One region of the Streptomyces sp. NPDC101191 genome, then DNA from elsewhere that is predicted to be linked to it. Evidence: riboswitches for the same ligand, from Rfam matches in the RefSeq annotation. Region 1 holds a riboswitch; each other region holds the start of a gene.
What was found. A riboswitch is a leader RNA that binds a small molecule or an ion and turns the genes downstream of it on or off. The one in region 1 is predicted to bind cobalamin.

Region 1 (9,939 bases):
ACGACGCTGGGGGTGAGGGCGTCGGGCAGGGTGCCGAGGACGGTGTCGGCGCCGAAGGGGCCCCGGACCCCGCCGCTCAGCTGCAGGGTCGTGGTGCCGGCGAGGCTGATCAGCCGCGCCCTGGGGGCGTCCTGATCGACGCTCACCCCGGCGGCGAGGGTGATCGGCTGCCAGTCCGTGAGGACCTTCACGCCGTCGGTCTCCGGGGCCGCGGAGAAGGACATGATCGTGCAGGTCCGCGGGCCGGGGTCCTCGCAGGCGAAGCCGAAGTGCAGGTGCGGGACGCCGTCGCGGACGGAGACGGCCATGCCCTCCGCCTCGCGCCACTCCAGGCCGGGGCCGGCCGTGATGTGCCGGTGGTCGAGCAGGGCGCCGGTGGCCCACTCGAAGGCGGCGATGTGGGTGTTGCCGGGCAGCGGGGCGGCGTCGAGGCTCTGGCCCTTGAGCGTGTACAGCACACCGTCGTGGGACGCGTACCCCTGGAAGTCGACGCCGTCGGCGGGCACGTTCGGGGTGAGCCGCTGGAGCGGCTCCCAGACCCCGGCCGCCGCCTTGGCCAGGTCGTACCGCTCGAAGGTCATCACGCCGCCGAGGTTGAACCGGACGACGAGCTCATTGGCGCTGCGGTCGATCGTGGGAGTGATGCCGCGGCACGCCGGGTCGGGCCGGTAGGGCGGGGTGTGCGCCGGGGAGCCGTGGTCGATGGTCGTCCCGGTGCCGAACGGGAAGCTGGTGACGGCGGTGCCGTAGCCCTCGTTCTTGCTGTTGGGCGAGGACGCGGTCTCGGTCCAGAGCCAGATCGTCCCGTCGCGGTTCTCCACGCCCAGGCTGACGCCGTGTCCGAACCCGCGCAGGTACATGTATCCGGTGATCGCGCCGGCCTGGTCGAGCCGGGTCAGGCACAGGTCGCCGTTCGTCTTGCGGGTCGCGTAGTCGACGGCCGCCGGCTCGTCGGGCAGCCGGACGTCGCCCTGCATGATCTGCAGCACGAAGATGTCGCCGGACACCGGGTCGATGCCGAAGCCCTGCATGACCGTGCTGTGGTGGAGCGGACGCCGGTGGAGCAGTTTGCCCACCGGGCCCGCGATGTCTATCTGTCCTTCGATGGTGACGCTCAACGGCGCGGCTCCTCAGACGGATCGGTGACGACTCATGATCGAACCGCGCCAGTCTGCCAAACGCACGCGCTCCGCCGCGGCCCGCGGTGGGCGGACCGCGGCCGTCCGCTATTGCGGCCCGCCGCCGGGACCGGACCAGTACCGGGCGAGGGCCCCCTCCTTGTACGGCGTCGGGCTCACGCTGAGGTCCCCGGCGAAGGGGCGGTCGAGAACGAACACGAGCAGCAGGCTGAAGCCGATGAGGGCGGCGACCGACGAGACGAACAGGAGCTGGATCCGCATCCTGCGCATGCCGTAAAGGAAGGTGAGCGGGATGAGGACGAGCGCGCCACCGAAGGCCAGGACCTGGAGCAGCGGGGGCAGTTGCTGCTCGGCCATGGTCAGGCGCGCCCTGCGCTGGGCGGCGACGTCGTTGAGGTGACCGACGGCCGACTCGTAGAAGACCTCCTCGCGGGTGCTCGTCGGCTCGTAGGTCTGCAGCGCGTCGTAGACGGCCTGCAGCTTGCCGCCGGTGGTCCCGTAGTCGGGCGCTCCGGCGCGCATCCGGGGCCACTGGTCCTCCACCACGGTGTGGACGTAGCCGCTGAGCGCCTCGTCGACGCGGGCGCGGACCGGCGGCGGGAAGGCGGCGGCGTCGCGGGCGATGAGCGCGGCGTCGGTTGCCTCGGTGGCGACGATGGTCTGTGTGCTGTCCAGCTGCGTCCAGAGGGTGACGATGACGAAGGCCAGGATGATCCCGTAGATCGCGCCGAACATCCCCAGCGTCACCCCGACCATGTCGTTGTGCTCGCCCTCGGCCAGCGACGGGTACCTGCGACGGAAGAGCACGCTGCCGAGCACGGCCAGGAGGACCGTTCCGCCGACGGTGACGACGGTGAGCGTGAAGGTGCTGACGTTGTTGAGCAGCCAAAGCAACATGTACCGGCATACTAGGGATCGATCACCCGTCGCCGCCTGTCCGGAGGCCCCCGGGAGGGGCTTGATCACCCGCGCGTGTGAGCGGGGAACCCGCGGTTGCCTCGCTGTTCGGACATGACCCCTTCCGTCCGACACCACCCGGCCCGCGAGGGCCGCATGTAGGGTGACAGTGCAGCTGGTTCGCCCCCGCCATCCAGGCGGGCGCGTCGTAAGAGGGAACCCGGTGGGAATCCGGGACTGCCCCGCAGCGGTGAGCGGGAACGACCGCCGTCACACAGCACTGGACCGCACGGTCCGGGAAGCGACGGCCAGTAGGAGTCCTCCGTCAGGAGGGCGTGCCCGCGAGTCCGAAGACCTGCCCGTTGCCCGCACGCGGACGGCTCCGCGCGCGGAATCCCCGGTGACCTCGAGGGCGGGTCGGAGCGGAACGAGACGGACGACGGCGCCGGGCGCCTCCTCGCCTCCGTCGCGTCCGTCACCCCTTCGCGCCCCCGTCCCGCCGGGATCTCAGGGATGCAGATCGCGAAGGAGATCTCCGTGACCACGAGGACCGCACCCGCGGCGGCACAGGCCACCGTGTACGGCTACCCCCGTCAGGGCCAGGGCCGAGAGCTGAAGAAGGCCGTCGAGGGGTACTGGAAGGGACGGGTCGACGCCACGGCACTCCGGTCCGTCGCCGCCGGGCTGCGCGCCGCGAACGGGCGGCGCCTGGCCGAGGCCGGAATCGATGAAGTCCCCACCGGCGACTTCTCGTTGTACGACCACGTGCTCGACACCACCGTGATGGTGGGCGCGATCCCGGAGCGCCACCGGGAGGCCGTCGCCGCGGACCCGCTCGCCGGCTACTTCGCCATGGCGCGGGGCACACAGGAGGTCGCGCCGCTGGAGATGACGAAGTGGTTCGATACCAACTACCACTATCTCGTACCCGAGTTGGGACCGGGCACGGTGTTCTCGGCGCACTCCGCCCGGCAGGTCGCCGAACTGCGCGAGGCCCTCGCGCTCGGCCTGACCGCCCGGCCGGTCCTGGTCGGGCCCGTCACCTATCTGCTGCTCGCGAAGCCGGCGCCGGGCGTGGCCGCCGGCTTCGACCCGCTGACGCTGCTCGACCGGATCCTTCCCGTCTACGCGGAGGTGCTCGCCGACCTGCGGGCAGCCGGCGCGGAGTGGGTGCAACTGGACGAGCCCGCGCTCGTGCAGGACCGCACGCCGGCCGAGCTGAACGCCGCCGCACGCGCCTACCGGGATCTGGGCGCGCTCACCGACCGGCCGAAGCTCCTCGTCGCCTCCTACTTCGACCGCCTCGGCGACGCCCTGCCCGTCCTCGCCAAGGCGCCCGTCGAAGGACTCGCCCTCGACTTCACCGGCCCCGCCGCCGCCAACCTCGACGACCTGGCCGCAGTCGGCGGCCTCCCCGGCAAGCGTCTGGTCGCCGGCGTCGTCGACGGCCGCAACGTCTGGGTCGCCGACCTGGAGAAGGCCCTCGCCACCCTCGGCACGCTGCTCGGACTCGCCGGCCGCGTGGACGTCGCCGCCTCCTGCTCGCTCCTCCACGTGCCCCTCGACGCGTCCGCCGAGAAGGACGTCGACCCGCAGATCCTGCGCTGGCTCTCCTTCGCCCGGCAGAAGACGGCGGAGGTCGTGACCCTGGCGAAGGGCCTGTCGGCCGGCGCGGCCGCCGTGGCCGGGGAGCTGTCGGCGAACCGCGCCGCCCTCGCCTCCCGCGCGCACTCCCCCCTCACGCGGAACCCCGACGTGCGCGCCCGCGCGGCGGCCGTCACACCGGCCGACGCGCGCCGCTCGGAGGCGTACGCCGAGCGGGCAGCGGCGCAGCGGGCCCGTCTGCGCCTGCCGCTGCTCCCGACCACCACGATCGGCTCCTTCCCGCAGACCGCCGAACTGCGCGGCGCCCGCGCGGACCTGCGGGCCGGCCGGATCGACGCCGACGGCTACGAGGAGCGCATCCGCGCCGAGATCGAGGAGGTGGTCGCCTACCAGGAGGAGGCCGGTCTCGATGTCCTCGTCCACGGCGAACCCGAGCGCAACGACATGGTGCAGTACTTCGCCGAGCGGCTCGACGGCTACCTGGCCACCCGGCACGGCTGGGTCCAGTCGTACGGCACCCGCTACGTACGCCCGCCGATCCTGGCTGGGGACATCTCCCGCCCCGCGCCGATGACGGTCCGCTGGACCTCGTACGCCCAGTCCCTCACGGACCGGCCGGTCAAGGGCATGCTCACCGGGCCCGTCACCATGCTGGCCTGGTCCTTCGTCCGCGACGACCAGCCGCTCGCCGACACCGCCCGGCAGGTGGCGCTCGCCCTGCGCGACGAGGTGACCGACCTGGAGGCCGTGGGCACGTCTGTGATCCAGGTCGACGAGCCCGCGCTGCGCGAGACCCTGCCGTTGCGCGCCGCCGACCGTCCGGGCTATCTGGCCTGGGCGACGGAGGCGTTCCGCCTCAGCACCTGCGGGGTGCGGCCGGACACCCAGATCCACACCCACATGTGCTACGCCGAGTTCGGAGACATCGTCCAGGCCATCGACGACCTCGACGCCGACGTCATCAGCCTGGAGGCGGCCCGCTCCCACATGCAGGTCGCCCGCGAACTCGCCGCCCACGACTACCCGCGCGAAGCCGGACCGGGCGTCTGGGACATCCACTCCCCGCGCGTCCCGAGCCCGGAGGAGGCGGCCGCTTTGCTGCGCGCCGGTCTGCGTGCCATCCCGGCCGAGCGGCTGTGGGTCAACCCGGACTGCGGGCTGAAGACGCGCGGCTGGCCCGAGACCCGGGCCTCCCTGGACCACCTCGTGGCGGCGGCGCGGACGGTGCGCGCCGAGCTGTCCCCGTCCTGATCCCACCACCGCCGGGGGCGGGGCGCCGCGCTCCGCCCCCGGCGGGGGGCGGCCGACCCGGCCCCCGGTAACCGGTCCCGGCCGCCTGTCCGGGCCGCCCCCTTCCCCTCCGTCCGCCGATCCTTGCGGTCCCCGCGAACTTTCCCTTCTCTGCGGCCGCTGCGAAGGCTGCGTCCTCCGGTCTCCCCGATTCCTCGGTCCTCCGGGGCGGTCCCGGCGGCCCGATTCCTCGGTCCTGCGGGGCGGACCCGGCGCCGCCGGTCCCCTCCCCGTCGAGGGCGGCGCTCTCGCTCGTGGACGAGTTCGTCCACCTGCGGCGGCTCGCCACGCGCGGCCCCGTCCCGGCACAGGACGACCGGCCGGCCCTGGAGTTCCGGGAGCGGCTCGCCGAGGAGGCGCGGACGCCGGGCTTCCTGGCGGTGACCGCGCGGGCGGACAGTCTGCTGTGCGGGTTCGGAACGGCGACCCGCACCCCCGTCCCGTATGCCGGCGAACCGCTGTCCGGCGACGGCCGCGCGCAGGAGTGGTTGGCCGGGGCCGTGCGCATAGGGGACCTGGTGGTCGCGCCGGTGGCGCGCGGGCGGGGTGTCGCGACGCGGATCCTGGACACGCTCACGGTGCCGGCCGTCGACGACCGGGTCTGGGTGGCGCCGGATCACCGGGACACCGCGGCCCTGTCCTTCTTCCGGCACCAGGGCCGGCGGCAGACGGTGTTCCCCCGACCGGGCGCGGGACCGACGCGCGCGGTGTTCCTCGCACCCCGTCACCCGGCGCTCGCCGGACTGCCAATGGTGGGTTGCTGAGGCCTGCCTGCGCGGCGAGAGCGGATCCAGCACGGAAGGTGTTGCCTGATCAAGGCCGATCCGGGGAGGTCAAGGTCACAGCTGATCACCCTGCTGCTCCGTTGTGCATCTGGCCTAGCATCCGGGCATGACTGTGCTGCCTGACGACGGCCTTTCCCTGGCCGCCGAGTTCTCCGCAGCGACCCATGCACAGTGGCGGCGCCTCGTGGCGGGCGTGCTGAGCAGGTCGGGCAAGGACATCCCTGACACCGAGGCCGAGGACGCGCTCTCCACCGCGCTGGAGGACGGCCTGCGCGCCCGTCCTCTCTACACGTCCGACGACGACGCGCCCGATCCCGGACTTCCCGGTTTCGCCCCGTTCGTCCGGTCCGGCCGGGCCGAGGGCAACACGGCGGGCGGCTGGGACGTGCGTCAGCGGCACGTGACGGCCGACCCGGAGGCGGTCCTGACCGACCTCGAGAACGGCGTCACGTCGCTGTGGCTGGTCGTCGGGCCGGACGCCGTTCCGGTGGCCGAGCTCGACCGGACCCTCCAGGACGTGTACCTGGACCTGGCCCCGATCGTGCTGGAGGCCGGCGCCGAGACCGCGGCCGCGGCCACCGAACTCCTCGACATCCTCACGCGTCGCGGCATCGCCCCCGAGGTCGTCCGCGGCAACCTCGGCGCCGACCCGCTCGGCACCGAGGCGCGCACCGGTGCGGCGTACGACGGTGACGGCTTCCCCGCCACGGTCGCCCTCGCCCGGCTGTGCGCCGAGGCGTACCCGGGACTGCGCGCCCTCACCGTGGACGCGCTGCCCTACCACGGGGCCGGCGGTTCGGCCGCGCAGGAGCTGGGCGCCTCGCTCGCGACCGGCGTCGCCTATCTGCGCGCGCTCACCGACGGCGGACTCACCGTCGAACAGGCCCTGGGGCAGCTGGAGTTCCGTTACGCGGCGACCGCCGACCAGTTCCTGACGACCGCCAAGTTCCGCGCGGCCCGGCGCCTCTGGGCGCGGATCGCGGAGGCCTGTGGCGCCCCGGCGGCCGGGGCGCAGCTCCAGCACGCGGTGACGTCGCCGGTGATGATGACGGGCCGCGACCCGTGGGTGAACATGCTGCGCACGACCATCGCCACCCTGGCGGCCGGCGTCGGCGGCGCCGAGTCGGTCACGGTCCACCCCTTCGACCACGCACTCGGACTGCCGGACGCCTTCGCGCGCCGGATCGCCCGCAACACGTCGACGATCCTCATCGAGGAGTCGCACCTGTCCCGGGTCATCGACCCGGCCGGCGGCTCCTGGTACGTGGAGTCGCTGACCGACGAACTCGCGCGGGCAGCCTGGGAGTTCTTCCAGGAGATCGAGCAGGCGGGCGGCCAGGCGGCCGCACTGCGCTCGGACCTGCTGCGCGAGCGGATCGCCGCCACCTGGGCGGAGCGCTCCGAGAACCTCGCCAAGCGCCGTGAACCCGTCACGGGCGTCAGCGAGTTCCCGCACCTCGCGGAGAAGCCGGTGGTGCGCGAGCCGGGGCCCGCCGCGCCGGAGGGCGGCCTCCCCCGCGTACGGCGCGACGAGGCGTTCGAGGCGCTGCGCGCCCGCTCCGACGCCCACCTCGCGGCGACCGGCGCACGGCCGCGCGTGTACCTGGCGGCCCTCGGGCCCGCCGCCGCGCACACGGCCCGCCTCACCTTCGCGGCCAACCTGTTCCAGGCCGGCGGCATCGAGCCCGTCACCGAGGGCTCCTTCGAGGACAGCGGGGCCGCCGAGGCCTGCCTGTGCTCCAGTGACGCGCTCTACGAGGAGCAGGCCGAGTCCACCGCCGCCGCGCTGCGCGAGGCCGGGGCCGGCCATGTGTCCCTGGCCGGCCGGGGCACGTACGCCGGTGTCGACAGTCATGTCTTCGCGGGGTGCGACGCCGTCGCCGTGCTCTCCGCCACCCTCGACCGTATGGGAGTGTCCTGATGGGAATCCCCGACTTCACCGGGATCGACCTGGGATCCCCGACCCCGGCGGGCAGCGCCGACGAGTGGCGCGCCGCCGTCAAGGGCGCCGCCGGCGGGGACGACCTGCTGTGGGAGACGCCGGAGGGCATCGCGGTCAAGCCGCTGTACACCGGCCGTGACCTGACGGACGTCGACTTCCTGGGGACGTACCCGGGCATGGCGCCGTACCTGCGCGGCCCGTACCCGACGATGTACGTCAACCAGCCCTGGACGATCCGGCAGTACGCCGGCTTCTCGACGGCCGAGGAGTCGAACGCCTTCTACCGGCGCAACCTGGCGGCCGGCCAGAAGGGCCTTTCGGTCGCCTTCGACCTGCCCACGCACCGCGGCTACGACAGCGACCACCCGCGCGTCACCGGCGACGTCGGCATGGCGGGCGTCGCCATCGACTCGATCTACGACATGCGGCAGCTCTTCGACGGCATCCCGCTGGACAAGATGTCGGTGTCGATGACGATGAACGGCGCGGTGCTGCCCGTCCTCGCGCTGTACATCGTCGCGGCCGAGGAGCAGGGGGTGCCGGCTTCGATGCTCACGGGGACCATCCAGAACGACATCCTCAAGGAGTTCATGGTCCGCAACACCTACATCTACCCGCCGAAGCCGTCGATGCGGATCATCTCCGACATCTTCGCCTTCACCTCGCAGCACATGCCGCGCTACAACTCCATCTCCATCTCGGGCTACCACATCCAGGAGGCCGGGGCGACGGCCGACCTGGAGCTGGCGTACACGCTGGCGGACGGCGTCGAGTACATCCGGGCGGGCCGGGAGGCCGGACTGGACGTGGACGCCTTCGCACCGCGCCTGTCGTTCTTCTGGGCGATCGGCATGAACTTCTTCATGGAGGTCGCCAAGCTGCGCGCGGCGCGCCTGCTCTGGGCCAAGCTGGTCCGGGAGTTCGACCCGAAGAACGCCAAGTCCCTGTCGCTGCGCACCCATTCGCAGACCTCGGGCTGGTCGCTGACCGCGCAGGACGTCTTCAACAACGTCACGCGCACCTGCGTGGAGGCGATGGCGGCCACCCAGGGGCACACCCAGTCGCTGCACACCAACGCGCTCGACGAGGCGCTGGCCCTGCCGACCGACTTCTCGGCCCGCATCGCCCGCAACACTCAGCTCCTCATCCAGCAGGAGTCGGGCACCACCCGGGTCATCGACCCGTGGGGCGGCAGCGCCTACGTGGAGCGTCTCACCTACGACCTGGCGCGCCGGGCCTGGCAACACATCCAGGAGGTCGAGGCGGCCGGCGGCATGGCGCAGGCCATCGACGCGGGCATCCCGAAGCTGCGCGTCGAGGAGGCCGCGGCCCGTACCCAGGCGCGGATCGACTCCGGCCGGCAGCCGGTCATCGGCGTGAACAAGTACCGCGTCGACGGCGACGAGCAGATCGAGGTCCTGAAGGTCGACAACTCCTCGGTGCGCGCCCAGCAGATCGACAAGCTGCGGCGGCTGCGCGAGGAGCGCGACGAGCGGGCCTGCCGGGACGCGCTCGACGACCTCACCCGGGCCGCCGGCGGCGAGGGCAACCTGCTCGAACTGGCCGTCCGCGCCGCCCGCGCGAAGGCGACCGTCGGCGAGATCTCGGACGCCCTGGAGAAGGTGTACGGACGGCACGCCGGCCAGATCCGTACGATCTCCGGCGTGTACCGCAACGAAGCAGGCGAGTCCCCGTCCGTCGACAGCACCCGCGCGCTCGTCGACTCCTTCGAGGAGGCCGAGGGCCGCCGTCCCCGCATCCTGGTCGCCAAGATGGGCCAGGACGGCCACGACCGCGGCCAGAAGGTGATCGCGACCGCCTTCGCCGACCTGGGCTTCGACGTCGACGTCGGCCCGCTCTTCCAGACCCCGGCCGAGGTGGCCCGGCAGGCCGTCGAGGCGGACGTCCACATCGTGGGTGTCTCGTCCCTCGCGGCCGGTCACCTCACGCTCGTCCCGGCGCTGCGGGACGAGCTGGCGGCGGAGGGCCGCGAGGACATCATGATCGTCGTGGGCGGGGTCATCCCGCCCCAGGACGTGCCCACCCTCCTGGAGATGGGAGCCGCGGCCGTCTTCCCGCCGGGCACGGTGATCCCGGACGCGGCGGCGGATCTGGTGCGACGTCTGTCGGCCGGCCTGGGGCACGAACTCTGACCCCCATGGCGATCGACATCGACACGTACGAGAAGGGTGTACGGGACGGGAAGCGCGCGCTCGTGGCGCGCGCCATCACCCTCGTCGAGTCCACCCGGCCCGCCCACCGGGCACTGGCCCAGGAGCTG
Region 2 (9,939 bases), on a different contig from region 1:
TCCTTGACCTCGCACAGCCAGCCGTCGACGTGCAGCAGGAAGTCGTCGAAACCGTCGTCGTCCGGGCGGTCGTCCATGCCCAGGTCGTGGTCCAGCTTCGCGGCCTGGATCAGCGTCCAGATCTGGGCGCGGATCGCGGGCAGCTTCGCCGGGTCCATGCTGCTGATCTGCGCGTACTCGTCGAGCAGCTGCTCCAGCCGCGCGATGTCGCCGTAGGAGTCGGCGCGGGCCATCGGCGGCACCAGGTGGTCGACGAGGGTCGCGTGCACCCGGCGCTTGGCCTGGGTGCCCTCGCCCGGGTCGTTGACGAGGAACGGGTAGACCAGCGGCAGGTCGCCGAGGGCCGCGTCCGGGCCGCACGCGGCGGACAGGCCCGCGTTCTTGCCGGGCAGCCACTCCAGGTTGCCGTGCTTGCCCAGGTGCACCATCGCGTCGGCGCCGAAGCCGCCGTCCTCGGCCCGGGCGGCGATCCAGCGGTAGGCCGCCAGGTAGTGGTGGGACGGCGGCAGGTCGGGGTCGTGGTAGATCGCGATCGGGTTCTCGCCGAAGCCGCGCGGCGGCTGGATGAGGACCAGCAGGTTCCCCCGGCGCAGCGCGCCGAGCACGATGTCGCCTTCCGGGTTGCGCGAGCGGTCGAGGAACATCTCGCCGGGCGCCGGGCCCCAGTGCTCCTCCACCTGCTCGCGCAGCTCGGCCGGCAGCTCGGCGTACCAGCGCTTGTAGTCGGCGGCCGGGATGCGGACGGGGTTGCGGGCCAGCTGCTCCTCGGTGAGCCAGTCCTGGTCGTGGCCGCCGGCCTCGATGAGGGCGTAGATCAGCTCGTCGCCGTCGCCGGAGACGAGACCCGGGATGTCCTCGACCGGGCCGAAGTCGTAGCCCTCCGCGCGCAGTCGGCGCAGCAGGGCGACGGCCGAGGCGGGGGTGTCGAGGCCCACCGCGTTGCCGATCCGGGAGTGCTTCGTCGGGTACGCGGAGAGGACGAGCGCCAGCTTCTTCTCGGCGTTCGGGATGTGCCGGAGGCGGGCGTGCCGGACGGCGATGCCGGCCACCCGGGCGGCCCGCTCGGGGTCGGCGACGTACGCCGGGAGGCCGTCCTCGTCGATCTCCTTGAAGGAGAACGGGACCGTGATCAGGCGCCCGTCGAACTCGGGGACGGCCACCTGGCTGGCGGCGTCGAGCGGCGACAGGCCCTCGTCGTTCTCCTCCCACGCGGCGCGCGAGCCGGTCAGGCACAGCGCCTGCAGGATCGGCACGTCGAGCGCGGCGAGCGCGCCGGCGTCCCAGGCCTCCTCGTCGCCGCCGGCCTGCGCCTCGGCGGGCTTGGTGCCGCCGGCAGCGAGGACGGTGGTGACGATGGCGTCGGCACCGCGCAGCTCGTCGAGGAGCTCCGGCTCGGGAGCGCGCAGGGACGCCACGTACAGCGCCTTGGCCCGGCCGCCGGCCTCCTCGACGGCGTCGCACAGGGCGCCGACGAAGGCGGTGTTGCCGCTCATGTGGTGGGCGCGGTAGTAGAGCACGGCGACCGTCGGGCCGGTCTCGTTCCTCGCGGTCCGCTCCAGCGGGCCCCAGGTGGGGGCGGGCGCCGGGGGCTCGAAGCCGTGGCCGGTCAGCAGGACCGTGTCGGACAGGAAGCGGGCCAGCTGCTCCAGGTTGGCCGGGCCGCCGTGCGCGAGGTAGGCGTGGGCCTCGGTCGCGACGCCGACCGGAACCGTGGAGGCCTCCATCAGCTGGGCGTCGGGCGCCTGTTCGCCGCTGAGCACGACCACCGGCTTCCCGGCGGCGAGGACCGTGTCCAGGCCCTCCTGCCAGGAGCGCAGGCCGCCGAGGAGGCGGACGACGACGAGTTCGGCGCCGTCGAGGAGTGCGGGGAGGTCGGCGTGGGGCAGCCGGGCCGGGTTGGCGAAGCGGTAGGCGACCGGGCCCTCGGCGGCGTTCGCCGCACGGGCGCTGAGCAGGTCGGTGTCGGAGTGCGACAGCAGCAGGAGCATGGCGAGCTCAGGCCTTCCTCGGGGTTGTCCGCGCCCCGGGTGGTCGTATGGGTTGGGGCCTCCCCTGCTCGGGCGAAGCCGAGAGCCTGGGGAAGGGAGTTCCTGACTCACCGGTCGCCCGGGTGCCCGGGACCGGCTCACAGTGGCGGGACCGCGCCGGATTCTCACCGGGCTTCCTCCCCGGGGTCCTGGGACCCCATGCCGGTCTGCATCCTAGATCGTGCGGGTCCACGGGTGGGGCGGTGCGGGCGAGTAGGCCTGATCACACCCCCGCGCGAGCCCTCGGTCGGCCGCGGGGCCGTGGGTATGCTCGCCGCCATGCCGCCCACCCCTCACCGCTCGCCCGAACGGGGCGAACCACTCATACGGGACCGTGGTGACGCATGCCCGGGGGCGCTGCGTCTGCACGCCGCCGACGACGGCTTCCTGGCCCGACTCCGCCTGCCCGGCGGCCTCTTGACGGCAGGTCAGGTGGAGATGCTGGCCTCCGCTGCCGAGGCCCTGGGCGACGGCGGCATCAGTGTCACCTCGCGCGGCAACGCCGAGCTGCGCGGCCTCCGGGACGGCTGCGGCGCCGAGCTCGCCGCTCTCCTCGACGCCGCCGGCCTGCTGCCCTCCCCCACCCACGAGCGGGTGCGCAACATCGTCGCCTCGCCGGCCGCCGGCCTCGACGGACTCGGCCACGGGGACGTGCAGTTGTGGGTGCGCGAACTGGACGCGCTGCTGTGCGACGAGCCCCGGGCCGCGTCCCTTTCGGGCCGGTTTCTCTTCGTCCTCGACGACGGGCGCGGCGACGTCGCCGGACTCGGCGGCGATGTGACCTTGGTCGCAGGGCCGTCGGGCGCGGACCTCCGGGTGGGCCCCGAGGTCCTCCGCGTCCCCGCCGCCGACGCGCCCCGCGCCGCCCTGGCCGCCGCGCTCGCCTTCCTGGACACCGCCGCGGCGGCCGGGACCGGCGCCTGGCGGGTACGGGAACTGCCCGCCGGCCACGCGCCGGACCTGACCGGAGCGCTGGAGGAGGCCGGGATCCGGGCCGAGGCCGCGCCGGACTCCCCGCTCCCGCAGGGCGCGCCGCCCGTGCCGGGAGCCCTCGGCGCGGCAGCGGTGTACGTCCTCGCCCCCCTCGGCCGGCTGACCGGCGCCCAGCTGCGGGCGCTGCCGCCCGCGGACGGGATCCGGCTGACGCCCTGGCGCGGAGCGGTCGTCCGCACCGCCCCCGCCCGGCTCCCCGAACTCGCCGCGCACGGCCTGATCACGGGCCCCGACGCGCCCGGCGCCCGGGTCACCGCGTGCACCGGGCGCCCCGGCTGCGCCAAGGCCCTCGACGACGTGCGCGCCGAGGCCCGCCGGGCGCCCGCGGGGCTCCTGCCCGTGCACTTCTCCGGCTGCGAACGCCGCTGCGGCCACCCGCACGGCACCTGGGTCGACGTCCTCGCCACCGGCGACGGCGGCTATCTGGTGGCCGGCGTCCCCACACCCCGTACCTCCCTGCCCGAAGCGGTCGCCACGGCCCGCACCACGACCACGACGAGATGAGCGAGAGCCCCAGGATGTTCGAGTACGAGAAGGACGGGGCGGAGATCTACCGCCGCTCCTTTGCCACGATCCGCGCCGAGGCGGATCTCGCGGACCTGCCCGCCGACGTCGCCACGGTGGCGGTGCGGATGATCCACGCCTGCGGCATGACCGACCTCGTCCAGGACGTCGCGTACTCCCCCGGTGTCGTGGCCTCGGCCCGCGCCGCGCTCCGCGCGGGCGCCCCCATCCTGTGCGACGCGCAGATGGTCGCCAGCGGGGTCACCCGCAAGCGGCTGCCCGCCGACAACGACGTGGTCTGCACCCTGTCCGACCCGGCGGTCCCGGGGCTCGCCGCCGAGCTCGGCACCACGCGCTCGGCCGCGGCCATGGAGCTGTGGCGGGACCGCCTGGAGGGCTCCGTCGTCGCCATCGGCAACGCGCCGACCGCCCTCTTCCACCTCCTGGAGATGATCGCGAAGGGCGCCGGCAGGCCCGCCGCCGTACTCGGCATCCCGGTCGGCTTCATCGGCGCCGCCGAGTCCAAGGACGCCCTCGCCGCGAACACCCTCGGCCTGGAGTACCTCGTCGTCCGCGGCCGGCGTGGCGGCAGCGCCATGACCGCGGCGGCCCTCAACGCCCTCGCGCACGAAGCGGAGATCCAGAAGTGACCGGCAAGCTGTACGGCGTGGGCCTCGGGCCCGGCGACCCGAACCTGATGACCGTGGCCGCCGTGAAGGCCATCGCCGAGGCCGACGTGGTCGCGTACCACTCGGCCCGCCACGGCCGGTCCATCGCGCGCTCCATCGCGGCCGAGCACCTGCGCGAGGACCACATCGAGGAGCGGCTGGTGTACCCGCTCACGGTGGAGACCACCGACCACCCCGGCGGCTACCGGGGCGCGCTCGACGACTTCTACGAGGAGGCCTCGGCCCGCCTCGCCGCCCACCTCGACGCCGGGCGCACGGTCGCCGTCCTCGCCGAGGGCGACCCGCTCTTCTACGGCTCCTACCAGCACATGCACAAGCGGCTCGCGCACCGCTACGACACCACCGTCATCCCCGGCGTCACGTCCGTGAGCGCCGCCGCCGCCCGGCTGGGCGAGCCGCTGTGCGAGGCGGAGGAGGTGCTGACGATCATCCCCGGCACCCTTCCGGAGGACGAGCTGACCGCCCGCCTCGCGGGCACCGACTCGGCCGTCGTGATGAAGCTCGGCCGCACCTTCCCGACCGTACGGCGGGCCCTGGAGCGAGCGGGCCGCCTGGAGGACGCGCGCTACGTGGAGCGCGCGTTCATGGCGGGCGAGCGCACGGACGCCCTGGCCGACGTCGACCCGGCCTCCGTCCCGTACTTCTCGGTGGCCGTCCTCCCCTCCCGCATCGACGCCGTGGCCCCCGAGTCCCGGGAGACCGGCGGCGAGGTCGTCGTCGTCGGCACCGGCCCGGCCGGAGCACCGTGGCTGACCCCCGAGTCCCGCGGCGCGCTCGTCAACGCCGACGACCTCGTCGGCTACACCACGTACCTCGACCGCGTCCCGGCCCTGCGGGCGAGCCAGCGCCGCCACGGCTCGGACAACAAGGTCGAGTCGGAGCGCGCCGAGTTCGCCCTCGACCTGGCCCGCCGCGGCCGCCGCGTCGCGGTCGTGTCGGGCGGCGACCCGGGCGTCTTCGCCATGGCGACGGCGGTCCTGGAGGTCGCCTCGGAGGAGCGGTACGCCGACATCCCCGTACGCGTCCTCCCGGGCGTGACCGCCGCCAACGCGGCCGCCGCCGCGGCGGGCGCCCCCCTCGGCCACGACTACGCCACCCTCTCCCTCTCCGACCGCCTCAAGCCCTGGGACGTCATCGCCCGCCGCGTCCGCGCCGCCGCCGAGGCCGACCTGGTCCTGGCCGTCTACAACCCGGGCTCGCGTTCCCGCACCCACCAGGTGGCCGCCGCCCGCGACCTCCTCCTGGAACTCCGCTCCCCCGACACCCCGGTGGTCGTCGCCCGCGACGTCGGCGGGCCGGAGCAGTCGGTCCGCATCCTGACCCTGAAGACCCTGGACCCGGCCGAGGTCGACATGCGCACGCTGCTGCTGATCGGCTCGTCGCAGACGCAGGTCACCGAACGCGCCGACGGCCGGACGATCGCCTGGACGCCGCGGCGTTATCCGGAGGAGTAGCCCTACGCCGTCCACGCCGGGCGGCGGCCGTCAGCCGCCGCTGCGGGTGAACGTCCCCAGCCCCTCCGTGTTCAGGTACTCGACCGTGAACGCCCTCCCGTCCGGGGTGAAGGTGACCCCGGTGCGGCCGACGGCGTTCTCGCCGGCGGTCTCGAAGCTGAACGTGTCGCCGGCGTAGTGGGTGAGGGGGTACGACTGGGGCTTCGGGCCCAGTCGGAGGGTCAGTGTGCCGTTCGGGCCGGCGACGACCTGCGCGCTTCCGTAGTACGGGCTGGTGTAGGTGCCCGTGTAGGTGTCGGCGGACCGGGCGGGCGCGGCGTCGGCCGGCGGGTGGGCGTAGTCGGTCTTCGAGCGGCCCGCTTCCTCCTCCTGCGCGTACAGCGCGTTCACGAGGGGGATCCAGTCACGGCTGACCCGCCCGGTCTGGGCGATGTCGAAGAAGTCGAGGGCGACCGCGTCGGCGACGCCGACCGGTGAGGTGTTGGTGAGGACGACGATGCCGAGCTGCTCGCCCGGCAGCATCGTGACGTTGGTGTGCGCGCCCTCGGCGAACGCTCCCGTGTGGGAGAGCCGGAGCCGGCCCTCGTCGTCGTAACTCACGTTCCAGCCCAGGCCGTAGAAGCCGGCCCGGCCGGCCGGGGCGGGGGGCGGGGCGAGCACCGACTCGGGCCAGTGGGTGCGCTCCAGGGCGTCGGCGCCGATGATCTGCCGGCCGTCGAGCTTGCCGTTCGCCAGCTGCAGCCTCAGCCAGGTCGCCATGTCCCGGGCGCTGGAGCTGACGCCGCCGGCGGGGGACTGCGCGTCCGGGTCCCGGACGAACTCGGGCTTCCAGACGCCGTCGACCTTGACGTGCCCCCAGGCCCGGTCGGAGGCCTTCTCGAAGTCCACGAAGCGCGAGCTGGTGGAGTTCATGCCGGCCGGCTTGTAGAGGACGTCGTCGGCGAGCTTCTCCCAGGGCACGCCCTTCCGGTCGGCGACGGCCTGCGCGGCCGCCGTCAGGCCGAAGTTGGTGTAGGCGTAGCTCGCGCGGAACGGCGTGAGGGGCTCGTAGCGCAGGTGGGACAGGATGTACGCCCGGTCGTAGCCGAGGTCCTCCAGGAGGTCGCCGGCGTGGTCCGGGAGCCCGCTGCGGTGCGAGAAGAGGTCGGCGACCGTCACATGGGAGGTCACCCAGGGGTCCTTGAGGGCGAAGCCCGGCACGCGCGGCGCGACGGGCTGGGTCCAGCCGTCGACGCCCACCGCTCCGGAGACGATCGTGGAGGCGATCGGCTTCGAGACCGACGCCAGCTGGAAGACCGTGTCGGCGTCCACGGCGGCCTTCTCACCGGACTTCCGCACCCCGTACCCCTTCAGGGCCACGACCTTGCCCTTGTGGACCACGGCGACGGCCACGCCGGGCACCCCGGTGCGCCTCATGGCATCCCGCACGACCCCGTCCAGGCGCCCGACGGCCCGGTTCACCTCCGCGTCGTCGAGCTGCGGAGGCGGCTGGGGCGGAGGCGGGGCCCCGGGGGCGGCCGTGGCGATGGCGGGCGCGGTGGCGCCCAGCAGGGCCGCAAGCCCGGCCGCGGCAAGCCGTCGAACGGTGCTCATTCCTCCATTGAAAGTCCGCCTCCCGCGTCTGTCGCGCTCAGCCCCCGGCCCGCTCCCGCGCCCCCACCCACACCGCGGCCTCCTCCGCGGTCGCCGTCGTCGGGACGCCGGCCGGGGCGGGCGGGCGGCGGACCACGACGACCGGAATGCCGGCCTCGCGGGCCGCGGCGAGCTTGGGGGCGGTCGCGGCGGCGCCGCTGTCCTTGGTGACGAGGACGTCGATGCGGTGGGCGGCGAGCAGTGCGCGTTCGCCGTCGAGGGTGAACGGGCCGCGGTCCAGGAGGACTTCGGTGCGGGCGGGCATCGGGGCCTCGGGGGCGTCGACCGAGCGGACCAGGAACCACTCGGGGCGGGCGGCGAAGGAGGCGAGGCCCATGCGGCCGGTCGTCAGGAAGACCCGGTCGCCGAAGCCGTCGAGGGCGGCCGCGGCCCCGTCCAGCGAGGCGACCTCGTGCCACCGGTCGCCGTCCACCGGGACCCAGCCGGGGCGGCGCAGCGCGAGCAGGGGAACATGGGCGGTGGCGGCCGCCGCGGCCGCGTTGAAACTGATCCGCTCGGCGAAGGGATGGGTGGCGTCGATGACCGCGTCCACGGCGTGCTCCCGCAGCCACGCGGCGAGCCCATCGGGCCCGCCGAAGCCCCCGATCCGGACCTCCCCGGCCGGCAGCCGGGGTGCTGCGACCCGCCCGGCGAGGGAGCTCGTGACACGGACCCGCGGGTGGAGCAGCCCGGCCAGGGCGCGCGCTTCGGTCGTCCCGCCGAGGATGAGTACGTGCATGGGAATCCTGGGAGTCCGTTCATGAGTTCCGGCGGGCGTGCGGCCCAACTCAAGCACACCGGTCTGCGCCCCGGCTGGACGACCGGTGCCTGTGCGACGGCGGCGACGACCGCCGCCTACACGGCGCTGCTCACCGGGGACTTCCCGGACCCGGTGACGATCACCCTGCCCAAGGGCCAGACGCCGGCCTTCGCCCTCGCGGTCGAGTCGACCGGGCCGGGCTCCGCGACGGCCGGCGTGGTGAAGGACGCCGGCGACGACCCGGACGTCACGCACGGGGCGCTGGTCCGCTCCACGGTCCGGCTGCTCCCGGCCGGCTCCGGGGTCGTCTTCAAGGCCGGTGAGGGCGTCGGCACCGTGACCCTGCCCGGACTGCCCCTCGACGTGGGCGAACCGGCGATCAACCCGGTCCCCCGCCAGATGATGCGCGAGCACGTGGCCCGGGTCGCGGCCGCGCACGGCGGCACCGGCGACGTCGAGATCACCCTCTCCGTCGACAACGGCGCCGAGATCGCCCGCTCCACCTGGAACCCGCGCATCGGCATCCTCGGCGGCCTGTCCATCCTCGGCACCACCGGCGTCGTCGTCCCCTACTCCTGCTCCGCCTGGATCGACTCCATCCGCCGCGGCGTCGACGTGGCCCGCGCGGGCGGCCTCACCCACGTCGCCGGCTGCACCGGCTCCACCTCGGAACGGACCGTCACCGGCCTCTACGACCTGCCGGAGATCGCCCTGCTCGACATGGGCGACTTCGCGGGCGCCGTGCTCAAGTACGTCCGCCGCCACCCCGTGGACCGGCTCACCGTCTGCGGCGGCTTCGCGAAACTCTCCAAGCTGGCCGCCGGCCACCTGGACCTGCACTCCGCCCGCTCCCAGGTCGACAAGGGCTTCCTGGCCGACCTGGCCCGCACGGGCGGCGCCACCGAGGACCTGGCCGCGCAGATCGCCGAGGCCAACACGGGTCTCGCCGCGCTCCGCCTCTGCGAGGCCGCCGGCGTCCCGCTGGGCGACCTGGTCGCCGTCCGCGCCCGCGACGAGGCCCTGGCCGTCCTGCGCGGCGCCCCCGTCGCCGTCGACGTGGTGTGCATCGACCGCGCGGGCGTGGTCGTGGGGCGCTCGGCGGTGGCGGGGCCAGGGCGCTGACCGACTCTGCGCAACGGTAGGCGGGCCGCGAAGGCCTGAGTCCCTTGCCACGCTGCGAACCCCCGTGGAGCCCCGTCGTGACCTCGGCCCACGAAAGCACGCCACGGCGGCGGGAGAGCCGGGCGGTCGTCCGCCACGTGTGCCTCCATCAGCCACCCCCGGCCCCAGCCACGCCTCCTTGTTGCTCACGCTCCCGAGCCCACGGCGGGCCGCAGACGGCGGGGGACCTTCCCTACTTAAGACGGGCCGACCACGGCGGGTTCCTGACCTGCGGAAACGAGGCAAAGATCACCCAACCTTGGGTAGGTCTACCCAGAATTGCATAGCCCGAGTAGGCTCGCCTCACCCATTTCTGCATAGGAATGGTCAGGGCTGCATCAGCCCATGCATGTGCGCTCGTCTTCTATTCACCCGTGGGGGGTAATCTGTGCGTGCGGCCCGGAAGGTGACCCGGATCGAGACCGTCAACCGGTCGACGGGCGAGGTGAACGACCTCACCGTCCACTCCTCGGTCTCCACCGCAGCAAGTCTCTGGTTCAGAGGAGGAGGGTTCACCACGATGGGATACGCGGCACACATGGCGCTCGCCGACGCCGACCTCAGCGCGGCCTCCTTCAAGCTGTTCCACAAGATGTGCGCCATCCAGAACCGCAAGGACCACGGCCTGATCCTCGTCGAGAGCCAGACCAAGTTCGCCCAGCAGGTCGGCATGTCCCAGTCCTCGGTGTCTCGCGCTCTGCGGCAGCTCTCCGAGGCCG
Region 3 (9,939 bases), on a different contig from region 1:
AGGCGTCCCGGCGACCCGTGCGCCGGGTGAGGGTGGGGTGGTCCCGGCGGTCGGGAAGGGATCGCCCACGCGGTAGTTGTTCTAGTAGAGTGCAAACAACTAGAACCAAGGGGGGTTCATGAACCGTCTCCGCGCGCTCGCCGCCGCGCCCTTCGTCCTCGCACTCGCGACCCATCTGCTGCTGCTCGCCCTCTGGTACGACCGCCTCCCGGATCCGCTCGCCACGCACTTCACCGCCGGCGGCGGCCGGCCGGACGGCTTCACCGGCCTCGGCACCTACGCCGCCCTCAGCACCGCCCTGCTCCTCACCCTCGGGGCCGGCTGGACCCTGCTGGTCCGGCGCTCCGCGCTCTGGGGTGCCTGGGCCACCGCTGGCTTCGCCGTCGCCCTGCTCGACCTGCTCCTCCGGGCCAACGCCGCCGCGACGGACGCTCCCGACGCCCGCTTCCCGCTCGCCCTGCTCTCCCTGGCCGCCGGCGTCGCCGGACTCGCCGCGCTCGCCGGTCTCGCGCTCACCCGCCTCGTACCGAAGCCCCCGCCCGGGACGCCCGATCCGGTCCGTGAGCCCCGTCTCGACCTCGGCGCGCACGAGCTGGCCGGCTGGTCGTGCGTCACCGGCTCGCGGGCGACGGGCGCGCTCTCCGCCGGCTTCCTCCTCGCGGGCGCCGCGGGGCTGCTCCTGGCCCTGTTCCTCGGCCCCTGGCCGTACGCCCTGATCGGCCTGGTGGGCCTGGTCGTCGGGGTGCCCGGGCTGGCGCTCTCGCAGGTCCGGGTCACCGTCGACCGGCGCGGCCTGACCGTCACCCCGTCCCTGGTGTCCCGCCCGCGCATCCGGATCCCGCTCGACGAGGTGGTCTCGGCGAGCGTGCGCGACGTCGACGCGTTCGCCGAGTTCGGCGGCTGGGGCTACCGCACCCGGTCGCACCGCTCCGGTCTCGTCCTGCGCTCCGGCGAGGCCCTCGTCGTACGCCGGGCGGGCGGCTGGGAGTTCGTCGTGACCGTCGGCGACGCGGCGACCGCCGCGGGCCTGCTCAACACGCTGGTCACCCGTGCCTGAGCGGGACATCGCCGGGACTGAGAGGATCTGACCGTGCTCTTCCGGGTCGACCCCGCCTCCGCCGCCCCGCTCGGCGACCAGATCGCCGCCTGCGTCCGCGGCGCCCTCGCCGACGGCACCGCCGCCCCCGGCGAACGCCTGCCCGCCGCCAGGGAGCTCGCGGACTCCCTCGGCGTCAACGTCCACACCGTGCTGCGCGGCTACCAACGCCTGCGCGAGGAGGGCCTGATCGAGCTGCGCCGCGGCCGGGGCGCCGTGATCGTGGCGGGCGCGCAGGGTCCCGGCCGCGCCCAGCTCGTCGAGCGCCTGCGGGAGCTGGCCGCCGAGGCCCGGCGCCTCGGCCTCACGGACGAGGAGTTCCTGGACCTCGCCCGGTCGGGACTCGGTTGACGGGCGGCATCAGCCGGCCGGCGCTCCCAGGCGCACGTTCCAGCGCCCCGAGCGGCCCGACAGCTCGACCCGTTCCAGCGGGCGCACGTCGAGGCGCCAGAAGACCGCCTCCGGTGCGCCCAGCGCGTGCGCGACGCCCGCGCGGATCACGTCCGCCTCCGCGAAGGCGATGACGGTGCCCGGCTCCAGGGCGTCCATCCAGTCCGCGACCCGGGCGCGCAGTTCCCGCAGGGACTCGCCGCCGTGCGGGGCGGCGGCCGGATCGGACAGCCACGCGGCCACCGACTCCGGTTCGCCGGCGCTGAGTTCGTCCAGGCTCCGGCCGCGCCACCGGCCCATCGCGCAGCCCGCGAGCGCCGGTTCGGCGGCCACGTCCGCGTGGCCGAGGAGGGCGGCCGTGTGCGCGCAGCGGGGCGACGGCGAACGGAGCAGCCGGACCCGGGGCCCGGGGCACAGCGGGGCGACGCTCCCGTCCCGCGGCGGCTCCAGCGGACCGGCGTCGTCGAACCGCGCCTCGCGCAGGCCCCGGTTCATGGCGGGCGCGATCAGGGCGAGGCGCACGGTCCCGCTGCCGGTCCCGGGCGCGGACGTGGGCGTGGTCATGGGTGATTCATCCCTCAGCGTTTCAGGCGGTCTTGGCGTGTAGTGATCGGCGCGGTACCGTCAGTCGACATTTCCATATGAACGACGACGGCGAGACGGAAGCCCGGTGCAAGTCCGGCACGGTCGCGCCACTGTGAGCCGCCCCCAGCCCGTGGGCGGTGAGTCAGACCCGACGACCGTCGTCGCGCACCACCGTATGGGACGCGAGTTCCCGAGGAGGTTCCACCATGGCCGAGGCCATTGCGTCGCCCGCCGTTCCGTCCACCCCCGCCGTCACGGTCCCGCTCACGCTGCCGGTCCGCGCCGTGCTGCCCTGGGCGCTGTTCGTCGGTGTCCTGATGCTCGTCGCGCTCTACTTCGTCGGCGCGGAGCAGGGTGCCACCTCTCTGTTCGCCGGCAGCGACGTGCACGAGTGGGTGCACGACGGACGTCACCTGCTCGGTTTCCCCTGCCACTGAGGGGCCACCGCAGTCATGTCGTCCCCCGCTCACGTCCCCACCGCCCCCACGGGCTCGCTCGTCGGAAGACTCCTGCTCCGCGGCCTGCTCGCGGGTCTGATCGCCGGACTGTTCGCCTTCGCCGTCGCCTACGTCGCCGGTGAGCCGTCCGTCAACGCCTCGATCGCCGTCGAGGAGGCCGCCGCCAAGGCGGAGCACGCCGCGCCGGCGCACGACCACGGCGCCAACGGAGCGGCCACCCAGGCCGACTCCGAGGAGGAGATCGTCAGCCGGGACCTGCAGTCCACCGCGGGTCTCGCCACCGGCGTCCTCGTCTACGGCGTCGCCCTCGGCGGCATCGCCTCCCTGGCGTTCTGCTTCGTCCTGGGCCGGGTCGGCCGGTTCACCGCGAAGGCCACCGCGGCGCTCGTCGCGGCGGCGGCCTTCACCACGGTGTATCTGGTGCCGTTCCTGAAGTACCCGGCGACCCCTCCGGCCGTCGGCAATCCGGACACCATCGGGAAGCGCACCACGCTGTTCTTCCTGATGATCCTGCTGAGCGTGCTGCTCGGCATCGCCGCGGTCGTCGCGGGCCGCCGGCTCGCGCCGCGCCTCGGCAACTGGAACGCGACCGTCGTCGCGGGCCTCGGTTTCGTCGCCGCGGTCGGGATCGCCTGCGCGTTCCTGCCCGGGAACGAGGACTCGGTGGCGGGTACCTTCCCCGCCGCCGTGCTGTGGGACTTCCGGCTCGCGACGCTGGGCATCCAGGCGGCCCTGTGGGTGGTCTTCGGACTCGCCTTCGGGCTGCTCGCGGAACGGCTCCTCGCACCGAGGACGGAGACGGCGCAAGCCGTCGGGGCGGCCGCACCGGCCGCCTGAACCCGGTGCCGCGCCGACGCGACCGGCCCCGTCCGCCCGATGAGGCGGGCGGGGCCGGTCGCGTTCCAGGCCGGTTTCTTTCGGATCAGGCCAGCTCCCGCACCGGCGTGCCGTCCAGGAAGGCCTCGATGTCCTCGACCGCCTGGCCGAAGTAGCGGGCGTAGTTGCCCTCGGTGACGTAGCCGAGGTGCGGCAGCGCGAGGACGTTCGGCAGGGTGCGCAGCGGGTCGTCGGCGGGCAGCGGCTCAGTCTCGTACACGTCCAGGCCAGCCCCCGCGATCCGGCCCTCGCGCAGGGCGCCGAGCAGTGCCGGGCCGTCGACGAGACCGGCCCGTGAGGTGTTGACGAGATACGCGCTCCGGCGCATGGCCCGCAGTTCCGGCTCCCCGATCAGGCCGCGGGTGCGGTCGGAGAGCACCAGGTGCAGGGAGACGACGTCGGCGGCTCCGAGCAGTTCGTGGAGCGAGGCCGCGCGCCGTACGCCGTGCCCGGCCGCGCGCTCGTCGGTGAGGTTCGGGCTCCAGGCGATCACGTCCATGCCGAAGGCCTGCCCGATCCGCGCCGTGCGACCTCCGATCCTGCCGAGGCCGACGAGGCCGAGGGTGCGGCCCTCCAGGTCCGCGCCGACGGTCGACTGCCAGGGTCCGCCGTCGCGCATCGCCCGGCTCTCCGTGTGCACCTGCCGGACGAGCCCCAGGATCAGCGCCCAGGTGAGTTCGCTGGGCGGTACGGAACTGCTGTCCGTGCCACAGACGGTGACGCCCCGGGCGCGGGCGGCGGCCACGTCGACGGACGCGTTGCGCATCCCGGAGGTGATCAGCAGCCGCAGCCGGGGCAGGCGGGCGAGGAGCGCGGCGTCGACGGGGGTGCGCTCCCGCATCACGACGAGGATCTCGCAGTCCTCGACGGCGGCGACGAGCTGGTCCCGGTCGACGAGGTGCTCCCGCAGGACGCGCACCTCGACCCGCCCGTCGAGCGGGCCCCAGTCGGCGGAGGAGAGGGCGACGCCCTGGTAGTCGTCGAGGATCGCGCAACGCAGCTTCATGCACCGCATGATGGCGGACGTGAGCCGGCCGCGGCCCGCCGGGGGCGCGCGGCTACTGCCAGTTGATCCGGGCCTTGACCGCGCGGGCGGCCTTCCACCCGTAGCTGAGGGCGTACGCGGAGACCGCCGACGGGGCCGGCTTGATCTGGAGGACCAGCTGGTCGCCGCGCGGCCCGATCCGTACGGTGTGCGGCTTCCTGCCCGAGCCGGGCAGCGAGACGGCGTGCTCGTCGGCGCGCTTGCTGACCTTGCCGCCGAGGGCGCCGCCGAGGCTGCCGCGGGCGCTCAGGCCGTGCGAGGTGCAGCGCAGCGAGAGGTGCCAGTCGCCCTTGGGGAGGACGGTGCCGCCGTCGGCGGTGGCCAGGTCGACGGAGGCGCGGAAGCAGGCCCGCCCGTAGTCGTAGGTCTCCTTGCCGCGGGTGACGGTCAGATGCGGAGAGGGGACCTGCTCGGCGGGGAGGGCGATCTCGCGCCCGGTGCCGGCGTGCCGGAGGACGAGCTCGGTCACCAGGTCGTCCGTGTCGACCTGGTCGAGGTAGGCGTATCCGGAGAGCTCCAGGACGGTGCCGCGCCAGGCGAGCCGCTCGACTCGGCGGCGCGGGCTGACGCCGAGGGCGGCGGTGGTGATGTCGCACAACTCCGCGTGCAGCGGGGACTCGACGGCCGGGAACGGTGGTGCCGCGTACAGCCGTCCGTCGCGGATCACGGCCTTGCCGGGCTGCCCGTCGCGGTTCCACCGCACGACGGCGGCGAGCTCGTCCACCAGCCCCTCGCGCAGGCAGTGCGCGACGAGCTTCTCGTGGACGGACTTCTCGGCGAGGATCTCGGGGCTGATCCACTTCAGCGCGTACGGCCGGGCCAGCTCCACCATGCGCCGGAACTCCTCGGCGTCGCAGTCGGTGAGGAGTTGGTCGAACCGGCGGATCATCTCGACGGTGACGTGCCGGCCGATGAGGTGGTTGCGCAGCGGGCCGGGTTCGGTGAGTCCGGTGACGAGAGAGACCATCTCGTCGGCCTGCTGCAGGGCGACGGGGAAGTCGAGCCAGTCGGCGGTGATGTTGCCGTTGTCGCCCCGCTTCACGACGTAGTAGCAGTCGTAGTCGCCGACGATCGAGATGACCTTGCTGTGCAGATAGGCGCGGGCGACGAAGTGCTGGTCCTCGCTGACCCGCATGTGCTCGGGGAAGCGCAGGCCGTGCTTCTCGATGAGCTCGCGCCGGAACAGCTTGAAGGGCATCAGGGTGTAGTAGACGTCGCCCTTCGACAGGTCCGCCTTGGCGACGTTCTTCGCGAAGACCTGCTTGGGCACCCGGCGTCCCACGCCGACCAGCTTGGCGAGCACGGTGTCCGAGCCGTTCTTCTCGGCCGTCGCGACCAGCCGCTCCAGCGCCTCGGGACCGAGGCAGTCGTCCCCGTCGACGAAGAACACGTAGGTGCCGGTGGCCTGGTCGAGCCCCACGTTCCGCGGTCGGCTCGGCCCGCCGGACGCTTCCTGGTGGATGACCTTCATGACCCCCGGATGCCGGTCGGCCCACGCGTCGAGCACCTTGCCGCTGCCGTCGGTGGAGCCGTCGTCCACGGCGACGACCTCGATGGCGTCCAGGCCGATGGTCTGTTGCTCGATCGACTGGAGGGTCAGTTCCAGGTACGGCATCGAGTTGTAGACCGGAATGACGAGCGAAACGGTAGGCGTACGCAGAACGTTCATCTTCGGAACCCCCAGCAAAGATGGTGTGAAAGCTGGTCGCAGGCGCGCATAGTAACGCCTTTCGGGGGTAGGGGACTTAGCCGTTCGAAAGCGCTTGGGTCGTTCGAAAGCGCCCGAGCCGTCGCCCGGGACGAGGCGCCGTACGACGGCCGCCCGTCCCGGAGCCCCGGCTCTGCGTCCCGGGGCTCCGGTTCTGAGGACGTGATGGGGGTTCAGGCGGTTGCCTCGGCCGGGGTGGGAACCCCGGTCCCCTGGCGTACGACCCGGCGGCGTCGGGACGGCATGCCCGACGTCGGGGTGGCGACGCCCCAGGCCGCGCCCTTGCAGATCAGCTCCTTGTAGAGAGCCGCCAGACGACCCGTCAGCGCGCGGTCGACCGCACGGTCGTCGGCGGTCACGAACTGGATCAGGCCCTCCTTGCGGCCGAGGGAGATGCACTGCTGGAAGTAACGGATGGAGATGTGGGGGACCTTGGCGCCGGTGAGCCGGGCGGCGATGGCGTCGGCCGCCTGCCAGGCCATAGGGACACCCGAGGCGCAGGACATGCGCAGCGGCTTGTCCTGGGGGCCGATCGCCAGCGCCGCGTCGCCCACGGCGTACACGTCCGGGTGGGAGACCGAGCGCATCGTCGCGTCGACCAGGATCCGGCCGCCCTCGCCGAGTTCCAGGGTGGTGCCCTGGGCGATCGGGTGCACGGCGAACCCGGTGGTCCAGACGGTGACGTCGGCGGGGACGGTCCGGCCGTCCGCGGTCGTCACGCCGTCCGCCGCCACGGCGGTGACCGCCGCGTGCTCGTGGACCTCGATGCCGAGCCGGTCGGTCACCTTCCGCAGATGGGCGCGGCCCTTCACCGAGAGCCAGTCGCCCAGGACGCCGTGGGTGGCCAGGGAGACGGCGAGGTCCGGGCGGGCCTCCGCGATCTCGGTCGCGGCCTCCAGCCCGGTCAGGCCTCCGCCCACGACGACCACGGGCCGGCCGGCGGGCAGGGCGGCGAGGCGCTCGCGGAGCCGGCGGGCGCCCGGCCGGCTGGACAGCTCGTGGGCGTGCACGGCGGTGCCGGGGACGTCGCCGTCGTTCCAGCCGCTGCCGAGGGCGTAGACCAGGGTGTCGTACGCCAGCTCCGCCGGTCCGTCGGTTCCGGTGACGGCGACCGTCCGGCGCTCCACGTCCACGGCGGTGACCTCGGCGAGCCTCAGCTCCACGCCCGTGCCGGCGAACATCTCGGCGAACGGGCGGGGCCGGAGGTCCTGGCCGGCGGCGAGCTGGTGGAGCCGGACGCGCTCCACGAAGTCGGGCTCGGGATTGACGAGGGTGATGGTGACGTCCTCGCGGTGCAGCCGCTTGGCGAGGCGGCCGGCGGCGATGGCTCCGGTGTAGCCGGCTCCGAGGACGACGATGCGGTGCTGCATGTCCGTGCTCCTGTCTGAGCGGGGTCCGCCGTTGTCCGGCGTGGTGTCGCCCCTTGAACCGGGCGGCCCCCGGTTTCCTGACAGGATTCGCATGTGACCCGCGTCACATCTCCTCAGAGGGTGTGGAGCGGGCCCTCCCCGTGGTCCGTGGCGGCCCACAGCTCGGTGGCGCGGACCAGCTTGTCGGGGTTGACCTGGCTGCGGACCGCCGCGATGCCCTCCGCGGTGACCTCCAGGCAGGTGATGCCGACGACCCGGCCCTCCACGACCGCGAGGACGGCGGGTCCGCCGTTGGCGGTCGTGGCGTAGATCTCGGGCACGCCGCCGACGTGGGCCCGCTTGGCCGCGGCGGGCTTGAACAGGCCGCGCAGGAACGTGGCGACCGCCTTCGCGCCCTCGAACGCCTTGGCGCGGGCCGGGACCTTGCCGCCGCCGTCGCCGACCGAGACGGCGTCCTCGGTGAGCAGCCGCACGAGGGGCTCGGTCCGTCCGCTGGTCGCCGCGGCCAGGAACTCCTCGACGATCCGGCGGGCGGTGGCCTCGTCGACCTCGGTGCGCACCTTGCCGTCCGCGACGTGCTTCCTGGCCCGGTGGTAGATCTGCTGCGCGGCCGCCTCGGTGATGTCCAGGATCTCGGCGATCTCCCGGTGCGGGTAGTCGAAGGCCTCCCGCAGCACGTACACCGCCCGCTCCTTGGGGGCGAGGCGCTCCAGGAGGACGAGGACCGCGTACGACACCGACTCGCGCTGCTCGGCGGTGTCGGCCGGGCCGAGCATGGGGTCCCCGGCGAGCAGCGGTTCGGGGAGCCACCGGCCCACGTAGGTCTCGCGCCGCGCGCGGGCCGACGTCAGCTGGTTGAGGCACAGATTGGTGAGGACCTTCGTCAGCCAGGCCTCGGGGACCTCGATCCGCGCGACGTCGGACGCCTGCCAGCGCAGGAAGGTCTCCTGCACGGCGTCCTCCGCCTCGCTCGAGGAGCCGAGCAGCCGGTAGGCGATGGCCGCCAGCCGGGGCCTGGCGGCCTCGAACCGGTCGACGTCACTCATCATCAGGGCCATGCCACGATCCTAGGGCCTGTCCGGCCAACTGGACTGAGCTGCGGTTCCGTCGAAACGCACGAACTGCGCATCCCAGGTCGATCAAGGTTCATGTTTCAACGCCTGCCTGGTGAAAGGCGGTTGGCGACCCACTCCTGGAACAAGCCGAACCAGCGAACGGGGAAAGCCTTGTCCGAGAAGCTGCCTGGCCGTCAGATCGAGATCTCCTGGCCCGACCTCGGCATCACGGTCACCGCCGACCCTGACGACCGCGATCCGGCACTCGCCGAGGCCCTGGGGGACGCGCTGCGCAGGCCCCACCGCACACCCTGTTCCGCATGGAACTCGCGGCGGCGTCCCTGTCGACCCTGACGTACGGCCCGACCGGCACCGCCACGCTCCACACCCTCAACGACACCCACCACCTGACCTGAGCCCCCGCGGTGGGGGAGGCCATGGGGGAGGCCGGCACCGACAGCGCCGCCGGAGCGCCCCAGGTGCCACGGACGGGAGCTAGTCGGTCTAGCGCCCCGCCGCACCCGCGCCGGGAGCGGAGGCCGGCACATCCTCGGGCAGGAAGGTGTCGTCCTCCCCGAAGTCCGGTGCCATGAAGGGGTTCGTGGTGGGAGAGGGAGATGCCGTGGCGGCATAGGAGGGCGCCCCTTCCGGGGCGGAGAACGGCGAGGTCAGGTCGATGGGAGGGCTCCTCTTCGGTGGGGGCCCGTGAACGGGCCGGGTGTGCCCTGACCGGGCACGGCGGTGCTACAGCTTGCTCATCTTGGGGTACGGGCTCAGGATCCGCTCTTGCTTCGAGCCGAAATCCACGACTGCCGCGATCCCGTTCTCGACGCCGACGACCCGGCCGAGGCCGTGCACGTCGTGCGTGACCTGGTCGCCCACGGCGAACTGCTTGGGAGGCAGCGTGACGGGAGGCTTGAAGGGGCTGGTGGGCAAATAGCGCTTCGGTGCACTGGGCTTTGTCATTGTCGCCAGTATGCAGCCCCGGGCATCCGATCGCTGCGGCTGTGCACGCCCGCAGTGCGCGGTGACCGGAGAGTCTCGCCGAAAACGCCGGCCTCAGGTCGCTGACCTGGCGCTTTTTCGGGAGCGGGTGACGGGGATCGCACCCGCGCCACCAGCTCGGGGAATCACCCGGCAGCGGGCCCTGCTCATCGACCCCGACCCGGGCCTGTGCCCGCCCGGGCCGCCGTTCCGGCCGAGCCCCCGTTCGCACGGCGCATCAGGCGGTGGGCTGGGGCTGTCGCAGTTCGGCCTGGCCGAAGAGGAGTGCGTAGCCGGCGGGGAGGTGCCGGAGGATCCGGGCGAGGAGGTCGGGGCCGGTGAGGCGGGTGACGACGGCGAGTACGGCGCCGG

Region 2: it holds a riboswitch for cobalamin, as region 1 does, so the genes downstream of both, cobN (cobaltochelatase subunit CobN) here and metE (5-methyltetrahydropteroyltriglutamate--homocysteine S-methyltransferase) in region 1, are expected to answer to the same signal.
Region 3: it holds a riboswitch for cobalamin, as region 1 does, so the genes downstream of both, ACIRQF_RS14630 (CbtB-domain containing protein) here and metE (5-methyltetrahydropteroyltriglutamate--homocysteine S-methyltransferase) in region 1, are expected to answer to the same signal.

The regions. Positions count from the first base shown of each region.
Region 1 covers NZ_JBIWOU010000002.1:635,974-645,912, forward strand. Annotated here, with positions in the region: gene ACIRQF_RS09935 (hypothetical protein) at 1-1,118, opposite strand, end outside; gene ACIRQF_RS09940 (DUF4239 domain-containing protein) at 1,227-2,036, opposite strand; cobalamin riboswitch at 2,196-2,414, shown strand; gene metE (5-methyltetrahydropteroyltriglutamate--homocysteine S-methyltransferase) at 2,550-4,892, shown strand; gene ACIRQF_RS09950 (GNAT family N-acetyltransferase) at 5,186-5,695, shown strand; gene ACIRQF_RS09955 (methylmalonyl-CoA mutase family protein) at 5,823-7,637, shown strand; gene scpA (methylmalonyl-CoA mutase) at 7,637-9,811, shown strand; gene meaB (methylmalonyl Co-A mutase-associated GTPase MeaB) at 9,817-9,939, shown strand, end outside.
Region 2 covers NZ_JBIWOU010000003.1:325,599-335,537, forward strand. Annotated here, with positions in the region: gene cobN (cobaltochelatase subunit CobN) at 1-1,988, opposite strand, end outside; cobalamin riboswitch at 2,064-2,203, opposite strand; gene ACIRQF_RS14680 (cobalamin biosynthesis protein CobG) at 2,295-3,524, shown strand; gene ACIRQF_RS14685 (precorrin-8X methylmutase) at 3,539-4,174, shown strand; gene ACIRQF_RS14690 (precorrin-2 C(20)-methyltransferase) at 4,171-5,667, shown strand; gene ACIRQF_RS14695 (serine hydrolase) at 5,698-7,260, opposite strand; gene ACIRQF_RS14700 (cobalt-precorrin-6A reductase) at 7,298-8,038, opposite strand; gene ACIRQF_RS14705 (cobalt-precorrin-5B (C(1))-methyltransferase) at 8,060-9,181, shown strand; gene ACIRQF_RS14710 (hypothetical protein) at 9,609-9,939, shown strand, end outside.
Region 3 covers NZ_JBIWOU010000003.1:310,647-320,585, reverse strand. Annotated here, with positions in the region: gene ACIRQF_RS14645 (hypothetical protein) at 119-1,057, shown strand; gene ACIRQF_RS14640 (GntR family transcriptional regulator) at 1,091-1,447, shown strand; gene ACIRQF_RS14635 (histidine phosphatase family protein) at 1,457-2,050, opposite strand; cobalamin riboswitch at 2,102-2,242, shown strand; gene ACIRQF_RS14630 (CbtB-domain containing protein) at 2,278-2,508, shown strand; gene ACIRQF_RS14625 (CbtA family protein) at 2,524-3,366, shown strand; gene ACIRQF_RS14620 (D-2-hydroxyacid dehydrogenase family protein) at 3,452-4,411, opposite strand; gene ACIRQF_RS14615 (glycosyltransferase family 2 protein) at 4,464-6,119, opposite strand; gene ACIRQF_RS14610 (NAD(P)/FAD-dependent oxidoreductase) at 6,332-7,528, opposite strand; gene ACIRQF_RS14605 (RNA polymerase sigma-70 factor) at 7,642-8,586, opposite strand; gene ACIRQF_RS14600 (hypothetical protein) at 9,328-9,549, opposite strand; gene ACIRQF_RS14595 (DUF2267 domain-containing protein) at 9,806-9,939, opposite strand, start outside.